3 regions of the Pantoea sp. GW821-FHT03E06 genome follow, and region 2 is predicted to be linked to each of the others. Evidence: predicted binding sites of a transcription regulator. Region 2 holds the regulator's gene; each other region holds the start of a gene.
The links. Region 2 encodes Fur, which represses iron uptake genes when iron is present. Its sites were predicted from a motif close to ATAATAATGAGAACNACTATCAA; they were not measured.

Region 1 (4,264 bases), 410 kb from region 2:
TCGGCGCGTCCGCTTGGCGTGCAGCCGAAAGGCGGTGTCATCACGCCGCAGCCGGCATTTATGCAGATGGTGCGGAATGAGCTGCAGGCTAAGCTCGGCGACAAAATGAAAGATCTCTCTGGCGTGAAAATTTTCACCACGCTGGATGCGATTTCACAGGATGCCGCCGAGAAAGCGGTGGTGGAAGGGATTCCAACGCTGAAAAAACAGCGTGGCCTGAAGGATCTGGAAACCGCGATGGTGGTGGTTGACCGCTTTAGCGGTGAAGTGCGCGCCATGGTAGGCGGTGCCGATCCGCAGTTTGCCGGTTATAACCGTGCGCTGCAGGCGCGTCGTTCAATTGGTTCGCTGGCGAAACCGGCTACCTATTTAACCGCACTGAGCCAGCCGAACAGCTATCGCCTTAACAGTTGGATCGCTGATGAGCCGATTGCGCTGAAACAGCCGAACGGCACCATCTGGAAACCGATGAATGACGATCGTCGCTTCAGCGGCAAAGTGATGCTGGTGGATGCATTAACCAACTCGATGAACGTACCGACGGTTAACCTTGGTATGACGTTGGGTCTGGATGCGGTCGTGGATACCTGGACCAAGCTGGGCGTGCCGAAAGATCAGCTGCATCCGGTGCCGTCCATGCTGCTGGGGGCATTGAACCTGACGCCGATTGAAGTGGCGCAGGCGTTCCAGTCGATTGCCAGTGGAGGGAACCGCGCGGAGCTTTCGGCTGTGCGCTCGGTGATTGCTGAAGATGGTACCGTGCTGTATCAGAGCTACCCGCAGGCGCAGCGCGTGGAGCCGGCGCAGGCCGCTTATCTCACGCTCTACACCATGCAGCAGGTGGCAGATCATGGTACCGCGCGTGCGCTGGGTGCGCGTTACCCGAATGCCCATCTGGCCGGCAAAACCGGTACCACCAATGACCTGATCGACAGCTGGTTCGCCGGTGTTGATGGCAAAGAGGTGGCGATTACCTGGGTAGGCCGCGACAACAACCAGACATCGAAGCTGTACGGTGCGAGCGGGGCGATGCAACTCTATCGCCGCTATCTCGATAATCAGGCGCCGATGCCGCTGGTGCTGACGCCACCGGAAGATATCACGCAGATGAACGTCGATTCTGCCGGTAACTTTATCTGTGGTAGCGGCAGCAGCACATGGCGTTCTCTGCCGGTGTGGTCGCTGGATCCGAATGCGCTGTGTCAGCAGCAGCAAGAGCAGGTGCAGCAACAGCAGCAGCAGTTGCAGCAGCAAGAACAACAGCAGCAGCAACAGCAGCCGCAAAACGAGCAGAAAGATTCAGACGGCGTGGCTGGCTGGATTAAGGATATGTTCGGCAGCAAATAGCATGCTGAGAAAACAGAGGGCGCTACGGCGCCCTTTTTTCATGCCTGCAACTTTGTTAATCGCGATCATGGATATGCGCGATCTGGTCGCTAACCCCGCGCAATAAGCCATTACAAGTTGCGAATATTGGCGTATTTCGCCTATTATCCGTGCGTCATAATAATCATTCTCGTTTGTATTCGCCTGCATCGACTTTTTTCGAGAGATCTCACTTATGAATACGCGAAGCACTAATCCTTGTTTTTTACGCCCGAGTTCACCCCGTCGACCGCTGGCCTGGCTTATTTCATTGACTCTGGGCACGCTCAGCGCGCAGGCGCTGGCAGAAGATACTGTCGTTGTCAGCGCGGATGGCGGCAGTGCCGTTGCGCAGGAGAGCGCGTGGGGACCGTCACCTACCATCGCCGCCAAGCGTAGCGCTACCGGTACTAAAACCGATACTCCGATTGAGAAGACCCCGCAGTCGATCTCTGTGGTCACGCAGGAAGAGATGGCGATGAAAAACGTCACCAGCGTGAAAGGGGCTTTCAACTATACGCCTGGCGTGTTGACCGGCAACCGCGGCAGTTCCAATGTCATTGATGCCCTGTCGATTCGTGGTTTCAGCGAAACGAATACCAACCAATATCTTGATGGCCTGAAACTGCAGGGTGATAACTACTCAGAGTTTGCGATCGATCCCTATTTCCTGGAACGCGCCGAACTGCTGCGCGGTCCGGTTTCGGTGCTGTATGGCAAGAGCAATCCAGGCGGCGTTGTATCGCTGGTGAGCAAACGTCCAACGCAGGAGACGCTGCGTGAAGTGCAGTTCCAAATGGGCACTGACAACCTCTTCTCCACCGGTTTCGACTTCGGCGGCTCGATTGATGATGACGGCGTGTACAGTTATCGCCTCACCGGTCTGGCGCATAGCGCTGACGCCCAGCAAGATATGAACAAAGAGAAGCGCTATACCATTGCGCCATCATTCAGCTGGCGTCCAGATGAAAATACCCGTTTCGATCTGCTGACCTATTTCCAGAACGAACCGGAAACCGGCTATTACGGTTGGCTGCCGCGTCAGGGAACCGTTGTAGGCATTAAACGTCCTGATGGCAGCGAATACAAATTGCCGACCAACTTTGATGAAGGCGAAGACAGCAACAAGATCTCGCGTAACACCAAGATGGTGGGCTACAACTTTGAGCACAGCTTCAACGATACCTGGACGGTGCGGCAGAATCTGCGCTATGCCGATCTGCGTACCGATTATCGCAGTATTTATGGCAGCAACTTTAATCCGGCCACTTTAGAGATCATTCGCGGCTCTGCCGTTTCCAATGAAAAGCTGAATCAGTTTGCGGTGGATAACCAGGCGCAAGCCAAATTTGCGACGGGCCAGGTTGATCATACACTGCTGCTGGGTGTTGATTTCCAGCGAACCCGCAACGACATTGATGCGCAGTTTGGTACCGCATCACCGCTGAGTGCAGTCAATCCACAATATGGCGACGATAGCGTAACGCCGTTTGATGATCCGTATCAGCATCTTAACAAGCAGCGCCAAACCGGCTTGTACGCGCAGGATCAGATGGAATGGAACCGTTGGGTGTTAACCCTGGGCGGACGCTACGATTACGCCATGAACTCGGTTTACGATCGCGTGACGGATAAGGTTGATCGCCAGAACGATCAGGCCTTCACCTGGCGCGGTGGCCTGAACTACGTGTTCGATAATGGGATCGCGCCATACTTCAGCTATAGCGAAGCCTTCATTCCGAACTCGGGTTCAACCTGGGATGGCCAGGCATTTGATCCTTCCCGCGCTAAACAGTATGAAGCGGGCGTGAAATACGTACCAAAAGATCGTCCTGTTGTCCTCACGGCTGCGGTTTATCAACTGACGAAGACCAAGAATCTGACGGCCGATCCGGATACGGTTAACCACCCGTTTGCCAGTATTCAGAGTGGTGAAATTCGCTCACGCGGCGTTGAGCTGGAAGCTAAAGCGGCTCTGAATGCCAACATCAACATGACGGCGTCTTATACCTACACCGATGCGGAGTATACCGAAGACACCAACCTGAAGGGCAAAACGCCAAATCAGGTGCCGAAGCATATGGCATCGCTGTGGACCGATTACACCTTCCATGAAACGGCGCTTTCAGGCGTAACGGTGGGCGCAGGCGTGCGTTATGTCGGTGAAAGTAAAGGTATCTACAGCCCCAATGACGCGGCTAACGTTAACCAAAACTTTGACGTAGCCGGTTACACCACCGTTGATGCCGCGCTGAAATACGATCTTGCCCGTTTCGGCCTGCCGGGCTCTTCGATTGGCGTGAACGTGAATAACCTGTTCGATCGTGAATACGTTGCCAGTTGCTACCGCGAATACGCCTGCTATTGGGGCGCTGAGCGGCAGATTGTCGGAACCGCGACTTTCCGCTTCTAACGCGTTTGTAGGGTGCGCATTTATGCGCACCTGAGTTTCTGGTCGCCATTAATGGCGACCTTACAATGCCCATTAACCAGGGATTATCATGCAGCATCCGCATCACGCAGAAACCACTTTCAGGCTCGATAACGTTAGTTTTCGGGTGCCTGGCCGCACGCTCCTTCATCCGCTGTCTCTCACCTTTGCGCCCGGCAAAGTCACGGCGCTGATCGGTCACAACGGCTCCGGCAAATCTACGCTGCTGAAAATGCTCGGCCGTCACCATGCGGCGAGTGAAGGGCGTGTACTGCTGAATGAAGATGCGGTGGAAAACTGGGGCAGTAAAGATTTTGCGCGCCAGGTCGCGTATCTGCCGCAGCAGCTGCCAGCGGCAGAGGGGATGACGGTGCGTGAACTGGTGGCGATTGGTCGCTATCCGTGGCACGGCGCGCTGGGGCGTTATGGTCAGGAAGATCGCGATCGGGTGGACGAAGCGATTACGCT
Region 2 (4,264 bases):
CAATGGCTGGGCTTTGAGTGGAGCGGCAACATTCGTTACTCCTCAGATTACTTCGACCAACTCTTTAACTACGCCGTTGAGCTGATCAATAAAGGTCTGGCCTATGTCGATGAATTATCGGCAGATGAGATCCGTGAATACCGCGGTTCGCTGACTGCACCAGGCAAAAACAGCCCTTATCGCGATCGCAGCGTGGAAGAGAACTTAGCGCTGTTCCAGAAGATGCGCGACGGTGGTTTTGAAGAGGGTAAAGCCTGCCTGCGTGCCAAAATTGATATGGCCTCTAGCTTCATTGTGATGCGCGATCCTGTGCTGTATCGCATTAAGTTTGCCGATCACCATCAGACAGGCAGCAAGTGGTGCATCTATCCAATGTACGACTTCACGCACTGCATTTCGGACGCCATTGAAGGCATTACGCATTCACTCTGCACACTTGAATTCCAGGATAACCGACGCCTGTACGATTGGGTGCTGGATAACATCACCATTCCTGTGCATCCGCGTCAGTACGAGTTCTCCCGTCTGAATCTGGAATACGCGGTGATGTCGAAGCGTAAACTGACGCAGTTGGTGAGCGAGAAGGTTGTGGAAGGTTGGGACGATCCGCGCATGTTGACCGTTTCTGGTCTGCGTCGTCGTGGCTACAGCGCCGCATCAATCCGCGAATTCTGCCGTCGTATTGGTGTGACTAAGCAGGATAATATCGTCGAGATGGCATCACTGGAGTCGTGCATTCGTGACGATCTCAATGAAAACGCGCCGCGTGCGATGGCAGTTATGGATCCACTGAAAGTGGTAATTGAGAACCTGCCAGCTGGGCATGAAGAGATCATCAGCATGCCAAATCATCCGAACAAACCGGAGATGGGCACGCGTGAAGTACCGTTCAGCCGCGAAGTGTGGATTGATCGCGCAGACTTCCGTGAAGAAGCCAACAAGCAATACAAACGTTTGGTGCTGGGCAAAGAAGTACGTCTGCGTAACGCTTACGTGATTCGTGCTGAACGCGTGGCGAAGGATGATAAAGGTAATATCACCTGCATCTACTGCACATGTGATGTGGACACGTTAAGCAAAGATCCTGCTGATGGCCGTAAAGTGAAAGGCGTTATTCACTGGGTGTCTGCGATTCACGCGCTACCGGCGGAATTCCGCCTGTACGATCGTCTGTTCAGTGTGCCAAATCCGGGAGCGGCAGAGGATTTCCTCACCACCATTAACCCGAACTCGCTGGAGACTAAACAGGGCTTCGTTGAGCCAGGCTTGCGTGCTGCTGAGCCAATGGCGCCATATCAGTTTGAGCGCGAAGGCTATTTCTGTGCTGACAGCGTCTATTCGCAGCCGTCCCAATTGGTGTTTAACCGCACCGTAGGTTTGCGTGACACCTGGGCAAAAATCGGCGAATAATCTTTTTTGCTGATAGTACGATAAGATCATGAAAGGGCGAGCAATCGCCCTTTTTTATTGTCTGCATTTGGCAATGGGTAATCAATTATTCTGCATGCCAGTTAATAAGTTTCTTTTGTCGTTTACGACTATTCTGACTTTAGAAAAATTAATCCATTTGGCCGTGTGAAAAACTTTTTTTCAGGTAGGCTATGCGCTCTAAGACGTTGCTTCGCGGGTTACCAAAGGAAAAAAAATGACAAGTCTCGCTCTGGAAGCCAAGCACAGTGTGGTTGTTTTACATCAACTTATCGAACGTATTTTCAATCAGGTCGAAGGCAGTGATGACAGCATCGACCTGTTTTTGTCGCACTTTCATCCCCAATTTAAAATGGTGACACCGCAAGGTAAACAGTTGGATCTTAATGAGATGGAAGCGCTGTTTCGCCAGTTAAATGGTCAACGCGAAGGTATGCGGATTGCGACCAGCGAGCACGCCATTATCTCGCAGCAAAGTGAGGAAGTGACGATTCAGTATCGTGAATTACAAATGATGAATGGCATCAATCAGAGCCGTATTTCACTGGCGGTTCTTGATTGCAGCACCAGCATTCCACGCTGGCGTTACCTGCAAGAAACCCTCATTGCCTGAATTCAGGTATAAAAAAACCGGCTAAAGCGCCGGTTTTTTTATACTGCATAGCACACTTAATTACTTATCGTGGAGCGTCTCGTCTTCGCGGCAGTCTCCCAGAGCACAGTGACCGTACAAGTACAGACTGTGGTTGCTGAGTTTGATACCGTGGCGAGTGGCAATTTCACGCTGGCGCGTTTCGATTGATTCATCGCTGAATTCGATGACCTTGCCACAATCCAGGCAGATCAGGTGATCGTGATGGTGCTGCTGGGTCAGTTCGAACACGGATTTACCGCCTTCGAAGTTATGACGGGTTACGATGCCCGCGTCGTCAAACTGGTTAAGAACGCGATATACCGTGGCCAGACCAATCTCTTCGCCCATATCAATCAGGCGTTTATACAAATCTTCCGCACTGACGTGATGGGACTCGGGTCCGGGTCCCTGAAGCACTTCCAGAATTTTCAGTCTGGGGAGCGTGACTTTCAGGCCAGCCTTCTTCAATGCGGAGTTGTTGTCAGTCATGCGGATATTGTCCTGTTACTTTGCTAGTCACTTGCGGCGCAGGGGCCTTGAATGTTTAGGTCAACGCGCATTCTCATTTGCGTCTCATTATAGAACTCAAGCAGTGAAATGAAAACCAAGGCAACGTCCTTAATCAATAAAGAGGGTAAGGATAATGTCACTAACGTCTTCAAGACCGGTAAGTTTTGGATTCCATTTCACTCAGCCTCATTCTACAGCCAGAGGAATAAGCGGATGACCATTGCGGGTATTCTACAGATTTGCGGGGAAAAGTTAAAAAACCGTAGCTATTATTTTTATAGGAAATTCCGTTACCCGATGTGAGATAGCGCCCACATCGGGCAGAGAAGGGGATTAGGCTTCAATAATCTCTTTCAGCTGCAGCTCATCGAAGATCTGTTTCACCCATTTCTCAACGCGTTCATTGGTCAGTTCGGGTTGACGATCTTCGTCAATCGCCAGACCGAGGAAGTGTTTATCATCGGCCAAACCTTTAGATGCTTCAAAATGGTAGCCTTCGGTAGGCCAGTGGCCGACGATAACCGCACCATTTGGCTCGATGATGTCGCGAATGGTACCCATCGCGTCGCAGAAGTATTCGGCGTAATCTTCCTGATCGCCACAACCAAACAGTGCTACCAGCTTGCCATTGAAATCAATCTCTTCCAGCGTGGGGAAGAAATCATCCCAGTCACACTGCGCTTCGCCATAATACCATGTCGGGATGCCCAGCAGCAGGATGTCGAATGCATCGAGATCTTCTTTGGTGCTCTTAGCAATGTCATGCACTTCGGCGACATCTTTACCCAGTTGTTTCTGGATCATTTTTGCAATGTTTTCAGTGTTGCCGGTATCGCTGCCGAAGAAAATGCCTACGATTGCCATGGGTTAGGTAACCTCTTAAATCCTGATTGTGAAAGTAAGTCAGTTGACTGCACAGTTATGCGAATAATAGCAGACCGGTAAAAAGTGCGGAACTTGTAAAGCCGTGACTTTTGTTCCAGCGTGCGGTCTGGGCACGCTAAGACAGTTTGAGCTGTGCCAGCAGCATTTGTTCAATCAATTCGCTGCGACTGATGTTTTGCTGATCGGCCAGCGTACTGAGCGCGTCAACCGCCTCGCTGGACATTTTCAGCTCAACACGACGCAACCCACGCACTTTATCGCGCTTGAGCTGATTACGTTTATTGATGCGTAGCTGTTCGTCACGCGTCAACGGGCTAGTTTTAGGGCGACCAGGACGCCGCTCGTCTGCGAAGAGATCAAGCGTGGTGCGGTCTGTCTGTTCTTTTGCCATGGTTTGTAAAACTGAGTGGGCGCGAACGGCGGAAAGGCGCTGCGCGATTAAAACATTATCGGCCCGACCACGGTAAAAATATCCGTGGCAAATTTTTAGCGCGACATCATACTCCAGCGCCTTCCCTGACGCCAACCCTAAAGCACGCGCGGCAAGCTTTTGCTTTTACAGATTAAAAAACCGCCGAACCGCGCGCAAAACCGCATCAGGTTTCTCGGCATGCACCCAATGTCCGGCCCCGCTGATAACGTGCGCATGTGCCTGAGGGAATTGACGCAGCAGCGCATCGCGATGCTGATTATCCAGATAAGGCGAGTCACCGCCGCGAATAAACAGCGCCGGATGCGGCCAGGCAGGCACCTCTTCCCAACCGGAAATGGTGGTGTAATTATCCCACAGCACCGGCACGTTAAAGC
Region 3 (4,264 bases), 700 kb from region 2:
GGTCTGGTGATTGCCCACGGCGGCGTAACCTGGAACTATGGCCTCGCCGCGTTCGGCACGCTGCTCACGGTGTTGACGCTGTTAAAATTACCGCACTTGCCGCCTCCGCCGCAGCCGCGTGAACATCCGCTGAAATCCCTGGCCGCTGGCGTGCAGTTTCTTTTTGCCAGCCCGATTGTCGGCATGGTGGCGTTGATTGGTGCGCTGGTAACCTTAGCCAGCGCGGTACGCGTGCTCTATCCCGCACTCGCGCCTCATTGGTCAGTGAGTGCTGACCAGCTGGGTTTGCTTTACGCCGCGGTGCCGCTCGGTGCCGCGGTGGGCGCGTTGACCAGCGGCAAACTGAAACACGCCGCGCGTCCAGGGCAGTTAATACTCGGCAGCGCGATTGCGGCGTTTATCGCCCTTGGTTTGTTTAGCCTGATGCCGAACCTGCCGCTGGCGTTAGCTTGCCTGATCGCCTTCGGTTACTTCAGCGCCATCAATAGCTTGGTGCAATACGCGATGATTCAAGCGCTCACGCCCGATCATTTGCTTGGTCGCATCAATGGGTTGTGGACGGCACAGAACGTCACCGGCGACGCGATAGGTGCGGCAGTGATTGGCGCGATGGGTTCCTGGCTGCTGCCACCGCAGGCCGCTGCGGTGTTTGGCTTCGCCGCGGCGCTGCTGGGCATGGTGATGTGGTTAGTGATGGGGCGTTTACGTCGTTACCACCCGCCAGCGCCAGAGCTGGCGGAACAGGCATCATGATTTAACGAACAGTTTTTCCAGACGCGCGAGCAGATTGCTGGCGCTGTAGTAATCGAGACGGAACGAATCGACACCCAATTCGTACACCTGCTTGTTTTGCACCGCAGCATTCTGCGCCAGGAACGGATTGCTCAGCACCGACTGCGTGGTTTTATCGTCGGCGGCAAACAGCAGGAAGGTTTTACCCGTCAGGCCGCTGGCGAGATTTTCGCCTGACAGCTGAATGATGTCTTTACGCTGTCCCATGCTGTGGCTCTGCTCCACGCTGGCCGACGGCACCGCCAGGGTGAAACCGAGTTGTTCCAGCAGCTTGCCCTGCGCCGAGGCGGCGGTCCACAGGTTGACCGCGCGCCCACCGCCGTTCCACACCATGGCGGAAACCGGCTGCGGCGGCAGCGTGATGGCTTTCTTCAGCGCGGCTTCGCGATCGTTGAAGGCGTTAACACGCTGTGCCGCCTGAGCCTCCTGGCCGGTGGCCTGGCCTAATAGTGTGACCACATCCTGCCAGCTTTTGTCGTCGTAGTTGACCACTAACGTCGGTGCGATGGCAGAGAACTGATCGACGAGTTTGATGGCGGAGTCATTGCCGGTGGCGCTGACGATGATCAGGTCCGGCGCTTCGGCTGCTACCGCTTCGGCACTCGGTTCACCAATGTACAGACGTTTGAGTTGGTGCTGTTTGGCGACCTCGCTCCATTGGCGGAAGAAACCCTGCTCGTCGGCCAGACGGCTATTGGGTGCAGTCGCACCCGAGGCGATGACCGGCGCATCAATCGCCAGCAGCGAACCGGTCAGCGTGACGCTGGTGGAAACAATACGCTGTGGCGCTTTGTTTAAGGTGAGCGATCCGTTAGCCCCTTGAAGGGTGCGCGGCCAACCTTGTTCGGCATGCGCGACGCTGGTGAAAATCTGGAAAACACTCAATAGGGCTGCAATAGCCCAAAAACCGCATTTATTCATAAGTTTTAGCCCACTTTTTAGCATATTGCCCTGTTCAGCGTCAGCGCCTGATTACGTCAAAAGGTCGCTGAAATCCCGCGAATGGATTGACACTTTTGCCCAATCGACGTAGGTTACAGGCCCATAATAAAAATGATAATCATTCTTAATAATCTTATCATTTATAGGTGAAAATTATGGTGGAAACGACCACGTTTGAAAATGCCTGGCTGAAGGATTATTCCGCGCTTTGCCGTGGTTTTCTCTTTACCTCGCCGTGGCGCAGTTTGGCAACGCAAGGATGCTATACCACCATTAGCGCGCCGGTACATGATGCCGCGTCGCTGCAGGGTGATTTCCAACAACAGCTGCGTCAGCACTTTGCTGCCGCGAAAAAACAGGGCATCGCCAATCCGATTCTGGTCGGGGCGATCCCATTCGATGTCAGCCAGCCTGCGGCGTTGTTTATTCCCGAAGCCCATCAGACCTTCAATCGAGACGACCTGCAAAACGCACTGCCGCAAGGCATCAGCGATCTGCCAGAGGTGCGCCGTCGCACGCCGGTACCAGACCACGATGTCTTCCTCAATATGGTGGCAGATGCGGTAGCAGCCACGCAGCGCGGCGAGCTGGATAAAGTGGTGCTGTCGCGCCTGATGGATATCGTCACGGAGCAGCCGGTGGATACGGCAACGTTGATGCAGCGCGTGATTGCGCAGAATCCGAATAGCTACCATTTCCATCTGCCGCTGCCGCAAGGCGGTGCGCTGATCGGTGCCAGCCCGGAACTGATGCTGCGTAAACAAGGTCGCGATTTCAGTTCTTGTCCGCTCGCCGGATCTGCACGGCGCAATCATGGCGATGCGCAGCAGGATCGCGCGGCAGGTAACACGCTGATGAATTCCAGCAAAGATCGCCATGAACACAAACTGGTGACCGACGCGATGCGCGATACGCTGCAGCCGCGCAGCCGTTTGCTGTCAGTACCGAGCACGCCTTCGCTGATCACCACCGCTACGCTGTGGCATCTGGCGACGCAAATTGACGGCGAAGTCCAGAATGAGCAGGAAAATGCCCTGTCGCTGGCCTGCCTGCTGCATCCAACGCCGGCGCTGAGCGGCTTCCCGCATCAGCGCGCGCAGAAGCTCATCCAGCAGCTGGAACCCTTTGATCGCCAGCTGTTTGGCGGCATCGTCGGCTGGTGCGATAGCGAAGGCAATGGCGAATGGGTAGTGACTATCCGCTGCGGCACCGTGCACGGCACGCGTGTGCGGCTGTTTGCCGGCGCGGGCATCGTCGCCGACTCCCAACCTGAATCAGAATGGCGCGAAACCGGCGTGAAGCTGGATACCATGTTGCGCGCCTTTGGACTGCAATAAAGGAAAGAGCATGAGCATTCCCTATACTCGCTGGCCGGACGATCTGGCCGCGCGCTACCGCGAAAAAGGCTACTGGCTGGATGTACCGATGACCGATATTTTGGCGCGTCATCAGCACAACGATGCCATTGCGGTGATTGATGGCGATCGTCACATCAGCTATCGCGAAATGGATGTGCTAAGCAGCAATCTGGCCGCTGCGCTGCAGCGTCGCGGCCTGCAGAGTGGCGATACCGCGCTGGTGCAGCTCGGCAACGTGGCTGATTTTTATGTCACGGTATTCGCACTGTTTAAGCTCGGCGTGGCGTCAGTTTTCGCCCTATTCAGCCATCAGCGTACCGAACTCAGCGCCTATGCGGCGCAGATTGAGCCCAAGCTGCTGATTGCCGATCGCACCCATGCGCTGTTTGCTGACGACACCTTTATCAGCGCACTGTGCGACGCGCAGCCTTCGCTGCAGCAGGTGATTTTACGCAATGACAATCAGCCGGAAAACACGCTGGAAGCGCTGATGGCGGAAGCGGCGGGTAATTTCGTCGCCACGCCAACTGCCGCCGATGAAGTGGCATTTTTCCAACTCTCAGGCGGCAGCACCGGCACGCCAAAGCTGATTCCGCGCACCCACAACGATTACTACTACAGCATTCGCGCCAGTGATGAGATCTGTGAGGTAACCGCCGATACGCGCTATCTCATCGCCCTGCCCGCCCCGCATAACTTCGCCATGAGTTCACCCGGTTCACTCGGCGTATTTTACGCGGGTGGACAGGTGATATTGGCCGCCGATCCCAGCGCGACGCTGTGTTTCCCGCTGATTGAAAAGCATCAGGTTACGGATACTGGTTTGGTGCCACCGGCGGTGAGTTTGTGGCTACAGGCGATTCAGGAATGGGGCAGCAACAAGCAGCTGGCCTCGCTGAAGCGCATTCAGGTGGGCGGCGCCAAATTGGGTGAAACCCTGGCCGCACGCATTCAGAACGAAATGGGCTGTCAGCTGCAGCAGGTGTTCGGTATGGCCGAAGGTTTGGTGAACTACACCCGCTTTGGCGACGATGAGAACACCATTCTCACCACGCAAGGCCGCCCAATCTCTGAGGACGACGAAGTGTGGGTTGCAGATGAGCACGGCAATGCGCTGCCAACTGGCACCATTGGTCGCCTGATGACGCGCGGTCCTTACACCTTTCGCGGCT

Region 1: a site for Fur is predicted at 1,504-1,526, ahead of fhuA (ferrichrome porin FhuA). Genes of this name have one in related genera too.
Region 3: a site for Fur is predicted at 1,840-1,862, ahead of AC07WB_RS02390 (isochorismate synthase). Genes of this name have one in related genera too.

What each region holds. Positions count from the first base shown of each region.
Region 1 is NZ_JBWKUG010000001.1:806,571-810,834, forward strand. Features, by position in the region: gene mrcB (bifunctional glycosyl transferase/transpeptidase) at 1-1,347, shown strand, start outside; gene fhuA (ferrichrome porin FhuA) at 1,562-3,778, shown strand; gene fhuC (Fe3+-hydroxamate ABC transporter ATP-binding protein FhuC) at 3,867-4,264, shown strand, end outside.
Region 2 is NZ_JBWKUG010000001.1:1,217,253-1,221,516, forward strand. Features, by position in the region: gene glnS (glutamine--tRNA ligase) at 1-1,410, shown strand, start outside; gene AC07WB_RS05595 (hypothetical protein) at 1,646-2,041, shown strand; gene fur (ferric iron uptake transcriptional regulator) at 2,102-2,551, opposite strand; gene fldA (flavodoxin FldA) at 2,906-3,436, opposite strand; gene ybfE (LexA regulated protein) at 3,573-3,848, opposite strand; gene ybfF (esterase) at 4,014-4,264, opposite strand, start outside.
Region 3 is NZ_JBWKUG010000001.1:522,131-526,394, reverse strand. Features, by position in the region: gene entS (enterobactin transporter EntS) at 1-753, shown strand, start outside; gene fepB (Fe2+-enterobactin ABC transporter substrate-binding protein) at 748-1,713, opposite strand; gene AC07WB_RS02390 (isochorismate synthase) at 1,890-3,071, shown strand; gene AC07WB_RS02385 ((2,3-dihydroxybenzoyl)adenylate synthase) at 3,082-4,264, shown strand, end outside.